2 regions of the Streptomyces sp. SID5469 genome follow, and region 1 is predicted to be linked to the other one. Evidence: riboswitches for the same ligand, from Rfam matches in the RefSeq annotation. Region 1 holds a riboswitch; the other holds the start of a gene.
What was found. A riboswitch is a leader RNA that binds a small molecule or an ion and turns the genes downstream of it on or off. The one in region 1 is predicted to bind glycine.
Positions count from the first base shown of each region.

Region 2: it holds a riboswitch for glycine, as region 1 does, so the genes downstream of both, gcvP (aminomethyl-transferring glycine dehydrogenase) here and gcvT (glycine cleavage system aminomethyltransferase GcvT) in region 1, are expected to answer to the same signal.

Region 1 covers NZ_WWIN01000001.1:3,399,100-3,405,699, forward strand. Annotated here, with positions in the region: gene GTY58_RS14490 (enhanced serine sensitivity protein SseB C-terminal domain-containing protein) at 183-989, opposite strand; gene GTY58_RS14495 (enhanced serine sensitivity protein SseB) at 1,134-1,916, opposite strand; gene GTY58_RS14500 (AAA family ATPase) at 2,069-2,761, opposite strand; glycine riboswitch at 2,932-3,028, shown strand; gene gcvT (glycine cleavage system aminomethyltransferase GcvT) at 3,171-4,289, shown strand; gene gcvH (glycine cleavage system protein GcvH) at 4,435-4,812, shown strand; gene glyA (serine hydroxymethyltransferase) at 4,826-6,088, shown strand; gene GTY58_RS14520 (L-serine ammonia-lyase) at 6,196-6,600, shown strand, end outside.
Region 2 covers NZ_WWIN01000001.1:8,342,669-8,349,268, forward strand. Annotated here, with positions in the region: partial or broken gene GTY58_RS36265 (DNA polymerase IV) at 174-1,523, shown strand; gene GTY58_RS36270 (PRC-barrel domain-containing protein) at 1,805-2,176, opposite strand; glycine riboswitch at 2,291-2,386, shown strand; gene gcvP (aminomethyl-transferring glycine dehydrogenase) at 2,564-5,449, shown strand; gene GTY58_RS36280 (DUF5999 family protein) at 5,620-5,826, opposite strand; gene GTY58_RS36285 (hypothetical protein) at 6,214-6,600, opposite strand, start outside.

The DNA.
Region 1 (6,600 bases):
AAGTATGCGCAACCGTGATGATGTCAGAGGGATTCCGTTATCCGAACGCGGGGTAATAGCCTTCGGACACAGGGCAGTTGGGACACACCGGCAATATGGTGACGAACAGGATCATCCGCCGTCATCTACGCGCGAAGAAGGCCGTGACCCACTGTGACCGCCGCCAGGGGCGCGGCAGCCGGTCAGTACCCGCCGCGGGCCGGCGGGTATCCGTACCCGCCCGCCGCCGGGGCCGGTGCCGGTGCCGGGGCCGCGTGGGCCTCACGGTCGTAGAAGGGACGGGCGTTGGCGCGCAGCCACATCGCGACCGGGTCGTACGCGTCGGACATCGCGACGGTCGAGACGGGCAGTCCGTCCGGGACCGCGCCGATGGACTGCTGCATCATCCCGCGCACGGAGTCGACGGCCGGCGGCGACGTGTCGTACACATCGAGGCCGATGGCCAGATAGGGCGCGCCGAGGGCGGGCTGCACCCAGGCGCGGCGCAGTGAGCGCACGGCGGGCGTGCGGTGCGCGTTCTGCGTGAGCAGGGCGTAGAACTGGGGGACCTCGATGCCCGGTTCGGAGAGCCGGAGCGGGCCGGCCGGCTGGCGCTCCAGGCCCGTGGCGATCCGGCGCAGGTCCAGCCAGGGGATGCCGACGCCGCCGCCGGGGGCGTGCGGGTTCAGCCAGAGGCCGAAGTGGTCGGGGTAGAGGGTGCGGGCCACGTCGAGGCCGTCGACCACCTCGTACGATCTGTTCCAGCCGCTGGCCGAGAGCTCCTGGGCGGAGGTGACGCAGGGCGCGTAGCCGTAGCCGTCGACCTCCATGTTCCCGTACTGGGCGTCGGGCGAACCGGCCTGACCGTGCCACAGCAGCATCCAGATCTGGCCGGCCGACGGGGTCGCGAGCGCACGAAGGAGCGCCTCGTAGGCGTCGTAACGCCCGGGCGTCACCTGGCGCAGCATGTGCTCGACCTGCCCGGCCGCGGCCGTGCCCGACGCGCTCACCTTCTACCGCCCCTTCGCGACAAACTCACGACAACGTCATCCCCGCTCAACACCTCGACCGAGCCATGAAACCAGCTTAAGCGGCGATCCTGACAGCGACTTGGCCCCACGTCGCCCGAGGTGTCGCCGCCGGCGGCCGGCCGGTCAGTACCCGTGCTGGTAGAACGGCCGCACCTGGGCCCGCATCCACTCGCCCACCGGATCCTGGGCCACGTCCAGGAAGACCATGTTCACCGGGCGGTCCACCGGCACCCGGCCCAGCGCGCGGCCGAGGGCGTCCAGCGGGAGCGTACGGGCGTCGGCCTCCCACGAGGACAGTTCGACGCCGATGAACATCACCGGGTCGGAGGTCTCGATGGCGGCCATGCAGCGGCGGGCGCTCACCACGATGCCGGTCTCGGCGAACTCGGCTGAGGCCGCCGCGAGGAAGTCCACCGGGTCGTCCTGCCAGTCCGGCTCGAACAGCCGCACCCGGCCGCCGCTCGCGGGCCCGTCGAGAGGGGTCCGGCCGACCCGGCACAGTTCGGCGACCGCGTCCGGCGGCAGCGGCACGCCCACCACGCCGTCCGGGTTGACCGCGATGCCGACCTGCGGCGGCAGCCCGCGCGCGAACTCCACGGCGGGCGCGATCGTGTACGACATGTGGTTGCCGACGACCTGGCGGAACTGCTCCTCGGAGCTGAAGACCGGGACGAACGCCTGGCCGTCGAGCTCCAGCGTGGGCAGGTCGAGCGGGCCGCTGTGCGGTCCGCCCCCGCCGGGCAGCGGCACCCAGACGAAACTGTGGCCGAGGACCTCCACGATCCGGGCGCCCGTCGACGGCGACGCGGGTACGCCGAGGGACGCGGAGAGCACCTCCTCCAGTTCGTTGCCGGGCCATCCGCCGTGCGAATGGGAGTGCGGGTGCGCCTGTGCCGGGATGTCCATCTGTCTACCGCCTGCTGTGAACCGCCGTTGAACCGCTGTTTCGGCTGGAAACAGTAGTGGGTGAGCGGGGCGCCGGGAGAGGCCGGACGGTCGGACCGCTCCCGGGGCTCGTGCTGTTGCTGCCGCTCGGGCCGGTGCGCGCGGCTGTGCGCTCAGGCCGCCGTCGCCACTCCGGCCGCGAAGTCGATGCGGTTCAGTACGTCCGCCGCCGTGCGGTCCATCAGGATCGCCGAACCACAGCCCTCGGGCAGATTCCCCTTCTCCACCGAGCGCAGCAGGTGACCCGCCGCCTTGCGGTGCCTGAGGAACGCGTAGCGCGAGACGCCCCGGCCGCGCTCGCGCTGCCCGTCCAGCGCGGTGCCCACCGTGACGTCGAGGAGCAGCAGGTGCAGCGTGCCGCCGCGGCGGCGGGCCTCGCGGGCGAGCCAGCGGCGCACCCAGGCCTGCGTACCGCAGTCGTGCACGACGACGCCCGCGCCGGAGCGCAGCGCGCGGCGCAGTCCCGCGTAGTGGGCCAGCCGGACCAGCGGCCGGTAGACCGCGTACGGCAGGAAGCCGGCCAGCCGGGTGTCCCAGCGGTCGCGGGTGTCCTGGGAGTCGACACGGGCGCCCCGCACCGCCCGGCGCATCAGCGTCGACTTGCCGCTGCCGGGCAGGCCGGTGACCACGACGAGATCGGCCGCGCCGAAGGTGAGTCCGTGCGGGCTGCGGCCCGCGCGGTCACGCAGGTCGCGGACGACGGCCGCCGGCTGCGGGCCGCACGCGTCCCGGGCCGGTACTCCGGGCTGCTCGGGCAGCGCGATGCCCGAGGTCGTCGCGTACGCCGTAATCCTCTTCACCGTGATCGTCCTCCCCAGTGGGTCTGGAGTCCCATCCCCGTCGAGTGTAAAGAGAAGGTAATGCGCGATGCCTCTCGTTTCCGTACTCGGAGTGCCACAGGCCGGTTACAGATGCGGCCCTGCCGCGCGCGGACGATGCGTGCAATGATGTGCCCGCCAACTGCATACCGGCCGCTTGAATCCGCGCGGGAGAGTTCCGGGTACGTGTGCCCGGACGCCGAAGGAGCAAGTCCCTCCCTTGAATCTCTCAGGCCCCGTTACCGCGCGGGCGAGGCACATCTGAAAAGCGGGCCGCTGTCCAGTGGCTCCACCCAAGGTGCAAGCCAGTGACCCGTGACGGTCATGGCGAACCTCTCAGGTTCCGATGACAGATGGGGAGGAACGACCTCGCCGTCATGCCTTGGGAGCACCACCGATGAGCAGCAACGCACCCCGTCACACCGCGCTCGATGCCCTGCATCGCTCGCTGGGCGCGACGATGACCGACTTCGCAGGGTGGGACATGCCCCTGCGCTACGGCTCCGAGCGCGACGAGCACCTCGCCGTCCGCAGCAAGGCCGGTCTCTTCGACCTCTCCCACATGGGCGAGATCACCGTCACCGGCCCCGGGGCCGCCGCGCTCCTGAACTACGCGCTGGTCGGCAACATCGCCTCCGTCGGCGTCGGCCGCGCCCGCTACACCATGATCTGCCGGGCCGACGGCGGCATCCTCGACGACCTGATCGTGTACCGGCTCCAGGAGCAGACGTACCTGGTCGTGGCCAACGCCTCCAACGCCCAGGTCGTCCTGGACGCGCTCACCGAGCGGGCCGGCGGCTTCGACGCGGTCGTGCGCGACGACCGTGACGCGTACGCGCTGATCGCCGTGCAGGGCCCGGAGTCCCCCGGCATCCTCAAGTCGCTGACCGACGCGGACCTGGACGGCCTCAAGTACTACGCGGGTCTGCCGGGCACGGTCGCGGGCGTCCCGGCGCTCATCGCCCGCACCGGCTACACGGGTGAGGACGGCTTCGAGCTGTTCGTCGACCCCGCGGACGCCGAGAAGCTGTGGCAGGCGCTGACCGAGGCGGGCGCCCCGGCCGGGCTCGTCCCCTGCGGTCTGTCCTGCCGGGACACGCTGCGCCTGGAGGCGGGCATGCCGCTGTACGGGCATGAGCTGAGCACCTCGCTCACCCCCTTCGACGCGGGGCTCGGGCGGGTCGTGAAGTTCGAGAAGGAGGGTGACTTCGTGGGGCGCGAGGCGCTCACCGAGGCCGCCGCCCTGGCCGAGAAGAACCCGCCGCGCGTCCTCGTCGGACTGATCGCCGAGGGCCGCCGGGTGCCGCGTGCCGGGTACCCCGTCGTCGTCGGCGGCGAGGTGATCGGCGAGGTCACCTCCGGCGCCCCCTCCCCCACGCTGGGCAGGCCGATCGCGATGGCGTACGTCGACGCCGCGCACGCGGCGCCGGGCACGGCCGGGGTCGGCGTGGACATCCGGGGCAGCCACGAGCCGTACGAGGTCGTGGCGCTGCCGTTCTACCGGCGCCAGAAGTGACACTGGGCACGTCTTCCCCGCCTCACCGGGCACGTCTTCTCTGATCACCGAGCGCGTTCTCCCTGATCAACGACAGTCCCCCGGGCATGCCCACCAGCAGTCCCCCGTTCACCACCACTCCCCCGCGTACAGGAGAATTCACGCCATGAGCAACCCCCAGCAGCTGCGCTACAGCAAGGAGCACGAGTGGCTGTCGGGCGCCGAGGACGGCGTCTCGACGGTCGGCATCACGGAGCACGCGGCCAACGCGCTCGGCGATGTCGTGTACGTCCAGCTCCCGGAGGTCGGTGACACGGTGACCGCGGGCGAGACCTGCGGCGAGCTGGAGTCGACCAAGTCGGTCAGCGACCTGTACTCCCCCGTGACGGGCGAGGTCGTCGAGGCCAACCAGGACGTGGTGGACGACCCGTCGCTGGTGAACTCCGCTCCGTTCGAGGGTGGCTGGCTGTTCAAGGTACGCGTCGCGGAGGAGCCGAAGGACCTGCTCTCCGCGGACGAGTACACCGAGTTCTCCGGCTCTTAAGGATCCGTATCTGATGTCGCTTCTGAACACGCCTCTGCACGAGCTCGACCCGGACGTCGCCGCCGCCGTCGACGCCGAGCTGAACCGTCAGCAGTCCACCCTCGAGATGATCGCCTCGGAGAACTTCGCTCCGGTCGCGGTCATGGAGGCCCAGGGCTCGGTCCTCACCAACAAGTACGCCGAGGGCTACCCGGGCCGCCGCTACTACGGCGGCTGCGAGCACGTCGATGTGGTCGAGCAGATCGCCATCGACCGGGTCAAGGAGCTGTTCGGCGCCGAGCACGCCAACGTCCAGCCGCACTCGGGCGCCCAGGCCAACGCGGCCGCCATGTTCGCGCTGCTCAAGCCCGGCGACACGATCATGGGTCTGAACCTCGCGCACGGCGGGCACCTGACCCACGGCATGAAGATCAACTTCTCCGGCAAGCTGTACAACGTGGTCGCGTACCACGTGGACGAGACCACCGGCCAGGTGGACATGGCCGAGGTCGAGAAGCTGGCCAAGGAGTCCAGGCCGAAGCTGATCGTGGCCGGCTGGTCGGCGTACCCGCGCCAGTTGGACTTCGCCGCGTTCCGCCGGATCGCGGACGAGGTCGGCGCGTACCTGATGGTCGACATGGCGCACTTCGCCGGCCTGGTGGCGGCGGGTCTGCACCCGAACCCCGTGCCGCACGCCCATGTCGTGACCACGACCACGCACAAGACGCTGGGCGGCCCGCGCGGTGGCGTGATCCTGTCGACGGCCGAACTGGCCAAGAAGATCAACTCCGCGGTCTTCCCGGGTCAGCAGGGTGGTCCGCTGGAGCACGTGATCGCCGCCAAGGCCGTCTCCTTCAAGGTCGCCGCCTCCGACGACTTCAAGGAGCGCCAGCAGCGCACGCTGGACGGCGCCCGCATCCTGGCCGAGCGTCTGGTCCGGGACGACGTCAAGGCCGTGGGCGTGGACGTCCTCTCGGGCGGCACGGACGTGCACCTGGTCCTCGTCGACCTGCGCGACTCCGAGCTGGACGGCCAGCAGGCCGAGGACCGCCTCCACGAGGTCGGCATCACGGTCAACCGCAACGCCATCCCGAACGACCCGCGCCCGCCGATGGTGACGTCCGGCCTGCGCATCGGTACGCCGGCCCTCGCCACCCGCGGCTTCCAGGCCGCGGACTTCACCGAGGTCGCGGACATCATCGCCGAGGCGCTGAAGCCGTCCTACGACGCGGACGCCCTCAAGGCCCGGGTGACGGCACTGGCGGACAAGCACCCGCTGTATCCCGGTCTGAAGTAGTTCATCCCTCGGGGCACCGTGCACACTGGGACGTGAGCGCGGTGCCCCGCCCCTTGGGCCGGTCCGGTCGGGCCCCCCTTGTTCCACCCCCGTTTTGAGGAGTCACCGTGGCCATCTCCGTCTTCGACCTGTTCTCGATAGGCATCGGCCCGTCCAGCTCCCACACGGTGGGCCCGATGCGGGCGGCGCGCATGTTCGCCCGCCGGCTGCGCAACGAGGAGCTGCTGGACCCGGTGGCCTCGGTCCGCGCCGAGCTGTACGGCTCGCTGGGCGCGACCGGGCACGGTCACGGCACGCCCAAGGCGGTGCTGCTCGGCCTCGAGGGCGCGTCCCCGCGGACGGTCGACGTGGAGGGCGCGGACGACCGGGTGGCGACGATCAAGGAGTCGGGGCGGATCAGGCTCCTCGGCGAGCACGAGATCGCGTTCGACTTCTCCGAGGACCTGGTCCTGCACCGCCGCAAGACGCTCCCGTACCACGCGAACGGCATGACCCTGTGGGCGTACGACGCC
Region 2 (6,600 bases), 4.9 Mb from region 1:
ACGGGGCGCACGGCGGTCTGAGGTACGGGGCGCACGGCGGTCTGAGGTACGGGGCGCACGGCGCGACGCGCTGGGACGGAGCGGCGGGCAAGACGCCGCGAAAGCGTCGCGATCGACAGGTGATGCCCCGGGGAGCCGGGGCATTGTCAGTGGCGTAGGGCAGCATCGGAGATGTGAGAAACGCGCCCACGATCCTGCATCTCGACATGGATGCCTTCTACGCCTCGGCGGAGCAGGCAGCCAAGCCGAGCCTGCGCGGGAAGGCCGTCGTCGTGGGTGGGCTCGGACCACGCGGGGTGGTGGCCACGGCCTCGTACGAGGCACGGGTTTTCGGGGTGCACTCGGCGATGCCCATGGCCCAGGCGCGACGGCTGGCGCCGAACGCCGCGTATCTCGTGCCGCGCTTCGGTCTGTACCGGGAGGTCAGTGAGCAGGTGATGGGGCTGCTGCGGGGCCTGTCGCCGCTGGTGGAGCCGCTGAGCCTGGACGAGGCGTTCGTGGATCTGGAGGCCGGAGGAGTGGCCTGGGACGCGGAGTCGGCGCGGCTGGTCGGGGTGAAGCTGCGCGCGGACATCAGGACCGTCACCGGGCTGACGGGGTCGGTGGGGCTCGCCGCCTCCAAGATGCTCGCGAAGATCGCCTCCGAGGAGGCGAAGCCCGATGGGCTGGTGCTGATAGAGCCGGGCACGGAGCGGGCCATGCTCGGGCCGATGTCCGTGCGGACGCTGCCCGGCGTGGGGCCCGCCACGGGGGACCATCTGCGCCGGGCCGGGATCACCACGGTCGAGGAGCTCGCCGAGGCGGGCGAGGACGAGCTCGTACGGCTGCTGGGCAAGGCTCACGGGCATGCGCTGTACGCCATGGCGCTGGCGCGCGACGAGCGGCCGGTGGTGGCCGAGCGGGAGGCCAAGTCGGTGTCGGTCGAGGACACCTACGACGTGGACATCCATGACAGGACCCGGGTCGGGATGGAGGTGCAGCGGCTCGCGGATCGGTGTGTGCAGCGGCTGCGCGGTGCGGGGCTGTCCGGGCGGACCATCGTCCTCAAAGTGCGGCGGTACGACTTCTCCACGCTGACCCGCTCCGAGACGCTCAGGGGGCCCACGGACGACCCCGCGGTGGTACGGGAGGCGGCGGCCCGGCTGCTGGACTCCGTGGACACCACGGGCGGCGTACGGCTGCTCGGGGTGGGTGTCAGCGGGCTCGCCGACTACACACAGGAGGATCTGTTCGCGCAGGCGCATGTGGGGGCGGCCGAGTCGGTGGCGCAGGAGCAGCCGGAGACGGTGGGGGCCGTGGTGTCGGACGAGCCGGCAGGGGAGGAACCGGCTGTGGCCGAGCGGCACTGGCGTGCCGGGCACGACGTACGGCATGCCGAGTACGGGCACGGGTGGGTGCAGGGCAGCGGCCTCGGCCGGGTGACGGTGCGGTTCGAGACGCCCGACTCGGAGCCTGGACGGGTACGCACGTTCCGGACCGACGATCCGAATCTGGAACCGGTGGATCCGCTGCCGTTGGTGGCGCGAAGACCGGAGGCCGCCGGGGCCGGGGCCTCCGGGGCGGAGGAAACCGGGCCCGAGGTCGGTGTGGCCGGCTCTTCGGGTGGGGCGGGCGAGTGTTCGGCCGGGAGGGAGGGGTCTGAGGGTGGGACGGAGGAGTCTTCGGCGGTGAGGGACGGTGCTTCGAGTGGGACGGGCGGCCCTGCGGCCCGGGCGGCCGGTTCCGTGGCGGTGCCGGCAGGTTCTGGGGTAGGCGGGGCCGGCGTGGCCGACGGGGTCGACTCCGAGGGCGCGGGGCCGGGGGGTCAGGCTTCGTCCGTTCCCGCCAGGCGGCCGAAGTCGTGGTCCGGCAGCGGGGGGAGGGGGGCCACGTCGAGGCCGTAGTGGTGGTAGAGCTGCAATTCCTGTTCCGGGGAAAGGTGTCGCCCCACGCCGAAGTCGGGGGCGTCCTTGATCAGGGCGCGGTCGAAGGGGATCCGGAGGGTGCCCTCGACCAGCTCGCTGGGCTCCAAGGGCACGAAGGCGTCCCTGCTGAACAGGCCCGTGCGTATGGCCGCCCACTCCGCCACTCCGGTCGCGTCGTCGAGGTAGATCTCGTCGATCGTGCCGATCTTCGCGCCATGGCAGTCGAACGCCTTGCGGCCGATCAGGTTGCGCGGATCGATGTCGGTCTGCACGGGCCCTCCTCTTGGTCGCAACTCATCCGTAAGCACTACGAAAGAGCACATTCAGCAAGGCGGCCACTCGAAAGCTCGTGCAATGTCCTCGCTGGTAGGCTGGCAAATGGCTGCTGACCCCGTGCGGGAGAGTCCTCCGGAAGTCGTCGGAGGCGCCGAAGGAGCAAATCCTCCCCGGAATCTCTCAGGCACACGTACCGCACGGACGAGGTCACTCTGGAAAGCAGGGCGGATGTCTATGGCTTCCGCTCTCACCGACGGTGAAAGCCGGAGCGCCCTCGGGCGGACCGGCGAAGCTCTCAGGTTGAGATGACAGAGGGGGAGGCCGTCGGGGTACCCGCGCAGGGGTGCCCCTCGAAGGTCGCGTCAGACCAGGAGGCCTCCGCAATGACCGCCCATCGCATTCCGCTCTCCGATCTCGAACAGGGAATCCCCTTCGAGCAGCGCCACATCGGCCCCGATTCCGAAGCCCGGGCCAAGATGCTCGCCCAGGTCGGCTACGGGTCGCTCGACGAGCTGACCGCGACCGCCGTCCCGGACGTCATCAAGAACGCCGAGGCGCTGGAGCTGCCGGGCGCGCGCACCGAGGCCGAGGTGCTTGCCGAACTGCGCTCCCTCGCCGACCGCAACCAGGTCCTCGGTTCCATGATCGGCCTCGGCTACTACGGCACCTTCACACCGCCGGTGATCCTCCGGAACGTGATGGAGAACCCGGCCTGGTACACCGCGTACACGCCGTACCAGCCGGAGATCTCGCAGGGCCGGCTGGAGGCGCTGCTGAACTTCCAGACCGTCGTCGCCGAGCTGACCGGGCTGCCGACCTCCGGCGCCTCGCTGCTCGACGAGGGCACCGCGGCCGCGGAGGCCATGGCGCTGTCCCGGCGGATGGGCAAGAACAAGAAGGGCCTGTTCCTGGTCGACGCGGACGCGCTGCCGCAGACCATCGCCGTCATCGAGACCCGTGCCGAGCCGACCGGCGTCGAGGTCGTCGTCGCCGACCTGAGCGAAGGCATCCCCGCCGGGATCGCCGAGCGCGAGATCAACGGCGTGCTGATCCAGTACCCGGGCGCCTCCGGTGCCGTACGCGACATCAAGCCGCTCGTCGAGCAGGCGCACGAGCTGGGCGCGGTCGTCACCGTCGCCGCCGATCTGCTCGCGCTCACGCTGCTCACCTCGCCGGGTGAGCTGGGTGCCGACATCGCGGTCGGTACGACGCAGCGGTTCGGTGTGCCGATGGGCTTCGGCGGGCCGCACGCCGGTTACATGGCCGTGCGTGAGAAGTTCGCGCGCAGCCTGCCCGGCCGGCTCGTGGGCGTGTCCGTGGACGCCGACGGGCACAAGGCGTACCGGCTCGCCCTGCAGACGCGGGAGCAGCACATCCGCCGCGAGAAGGCGACCAGCAACATCTGTACGGCCCAGGTGCTGCTCGCCGTGATGGCCGGCATGTACGCCGTGTACCACGGGCCCGACGGACTGAGGACGATCGCGCGGCGTACGCACCGGTACGCCACGATCCTCGCCGAAGGGCTGAAGGCCGGCGGCGTCGAGGTCGTGCACGGCGCGTACTTCGACACGCTGACCGCGCGGGTGCCGGGCCGGGCCGCCGAGATCGTCGCCGCCGCGCGTGAGGGCGGGGTCAACCTGCACCTCGTCGACGCGGACCTCGTGTCGATCTCCTGTGACGAGACCACCACGCGGGCCCAACTGGGCGCCGTCTGGACCGCGTTCGGCGTCGAGGGCGACATCGAGGCGTTGGACGCGGCGGCCGAGGACACACTGCCGGCCGCGCTCCTGCGTACCGACGACTACCTGACCCACCCGGTCTTCCACCAGTACCGTTCCGAGACCGCGATGCTGCGCTACCTGCGCAGGCTCTCCGACCGCGACTACGCGCTCGACCGCGGCATGATCCCGCTGGGCTCCTGCACCATGAAGCTCAACGCGACCACCGAGATGGAGCCGGTCACCTGGCCCGAGTTCGGGCAGCTGCACCCCTTCGCGCCCGCCGAGCAGGCGCAGGGCTACCTCACGCTCATCCGGGAACTGGAGGAGCGGCTCGCCGAGGTCACCGGCTACGACAAGGTGTCGCTCCAGCCGAACGCCGGCTCCCAGGGCGAGCTGGCCGGGCTGCTCGCCGTACGTGGGTACCACCGCGCCAATGGCGACGAGCAGCGCACGGTCTGCCTGATCCCGTCCTCCGCGCACGGCACGAACGCGGCGAGCGCCGTGATGGCCGGCATGAAGGTCGTCGTGGTGAAGACGGCCGACGACGGTGAGATCGACGTCGAGGACCTGCGCGCCAAGATCGAGCAGTACCGCGACGAGCTGTCGGTGCTGATGATCACGTACCCCTCGACGCACGGTGTGTTCGAGGAGCACGTCGCCGACATCTGCGCCCAGGTGCACGAGGCGGGCGGCCAGGTGTACGTCGACGGAGCCAACCTCAACGCGCTGGTCGGGCTCGCCAAGCCGGGCCACTTCGGCGGTGACGTCTCGCACCTCAACCTGCACAAGACGTTCTGCATCCCGCACGGCGGGGGCGGTCCGGGCGTCGGGCCGGTCGGTGTGCGCGCCCACCTGGCGCCGTATCTGCCGAACCACCCGCTCCAGCCCGAGGCCGGCCCCGCGACGGGCGTCGGCCCGATCTCGGCCGCGCCCTGGGGCTCCGCGGGCATCCTGCCCATCTCCTGGTCGTACGTCCGGCTGATGGGCGGCGAGGGCCTCAAGCGCGCCACGCAGGTGGCGGTGCTGTCCGCCAACTACATCGCCAAGCGGCTGGAGCCGCACTACCCGGTGCTCTACACCGGTCCTGGCGGGCTCGTCGCGCACGAGTGCATCATCGATCTGCGTCCGCTGACCAAGGCGACCGGCGTGAGTGTCGACGACATCGCCAAGCGGCTGATCGACTACGGCTTCCACGCGCCGACGATGTCGTTCCCGGTGGCGGGGACGCTGATGATCGAGCCGACCGAGTCCGAGGACCTGGGCGAGCTCGACCGGTTCTGCGAGGCCATGATCGCCATTCGTGCGGAGGTCGAGAAGGTCGGCTCGGGCGAGTGGCCGGCGGAGGACAACCCGCTGCGGAACGCGCCGCACACCGCGGCCGCGCTCGGCGGAGAGTGGGAGCACGCCTACAGCCGTGAGGAGGCCGTCTTCCCGGCGGGTGTCTCGGCCGCGGACAAGTACTGGCCGCCGGTGCGCCGTATCGACCAGGCCTTCGGCGACCGCAACCTGGTCTGCTCCTGCCCGCCGCTGGACGCTTACGACGACTGATGCGCGCGATCGCCCGGTGTCCGCGTGCTCGCGGTGCACCGGGCGGCCCTGGATTCTGACCGCTCTCGCAGAGAGTGGTGACGGGGAGTAGCCGCCCGTGGATACGCGTCGGGGCCGGTTCGGGAGGTGTCTCCCGGCCGGCCCCTCTTGTGTCTGGGCGGGTGTGCGGCTCAGGCGGCCGTCATCACCTGGTCGGTGCCCAGTGGGCGGTGCGGGGCGATGATCCGGCCGTCCGGCAGCAGCTCACCGGTGTCCTCGAAGAGCAGAACGCCGTTGCAGAGCAGGCTCCATCCCTGCTCCGGGTGGTGCGCCATGAGACGGGCGGACTCCCGGTCGGCGGATGCGGCTGTCGGACAGAGTGGCTGGTGCTGGCACATGGTGGAGGGGATCTTTCGCTCTGTTGTGAGGTCTGAGATGGCTGTTGTGTCTGTCTTGCGGCTCGAAGCGTTGTTCATGGCCGCCCCCCGTTTTTGACAAGTCGGATTTTGACAAGTCGGTCTGAGACCCAGTGTTGCCCTACGGGCGTCAATCCGCAGGGATTTCGCAGCACCGCTTCTCACAGGTTGATGACGCATCACCCGGCCGGACGGTTCATCCCAACTGCACTGTCACTTTGGGTGGTTCGGAGTGACCGGATAGGGCTAGTCCGGACGGGGAGTGGGCTTTTTCCGGCTCTTACGAGCGTATTGACGCCCGTAAGAGCGACGTACCCCGCCACCGGGAATTCGGCGACGGGGTACGCGGAGTCGTGCGGGTGCGCTCGGTCAGGCGGGTGAGCCGAGCAGGGGTGCGGGAGTCACCCGGGTGGTCAGGACCGGAAGCAGTTCCGCGACCCGGTGCGGGCGGTGTGCCGCGATGCCGGGCGGCGCCGGAGCCAGCGGGACGAGCAGGTCGGTGGCGGCCGGGTGGCCCGTCGCGCCGTCGGCCGTGGAGTCGCCGTGCAGCCAGAGGGTGAGCATGTATAGCTCGGGCACGGACAGCAGCCGGGCCTGGTAGGGCTGTTTCATGGTCTCCGCCTGGCGCAGGGCGCGCTCCGTGGCGGTGATGTACGGGCCTTCGAAGAAGTGGGAGAAAGCCCAGCCGTCGGGGGTCAGCATCGTCTCGGCGGCGGCCACCGCGCGATCGCCGCAGCGGATGAGGAAGCGCCATCC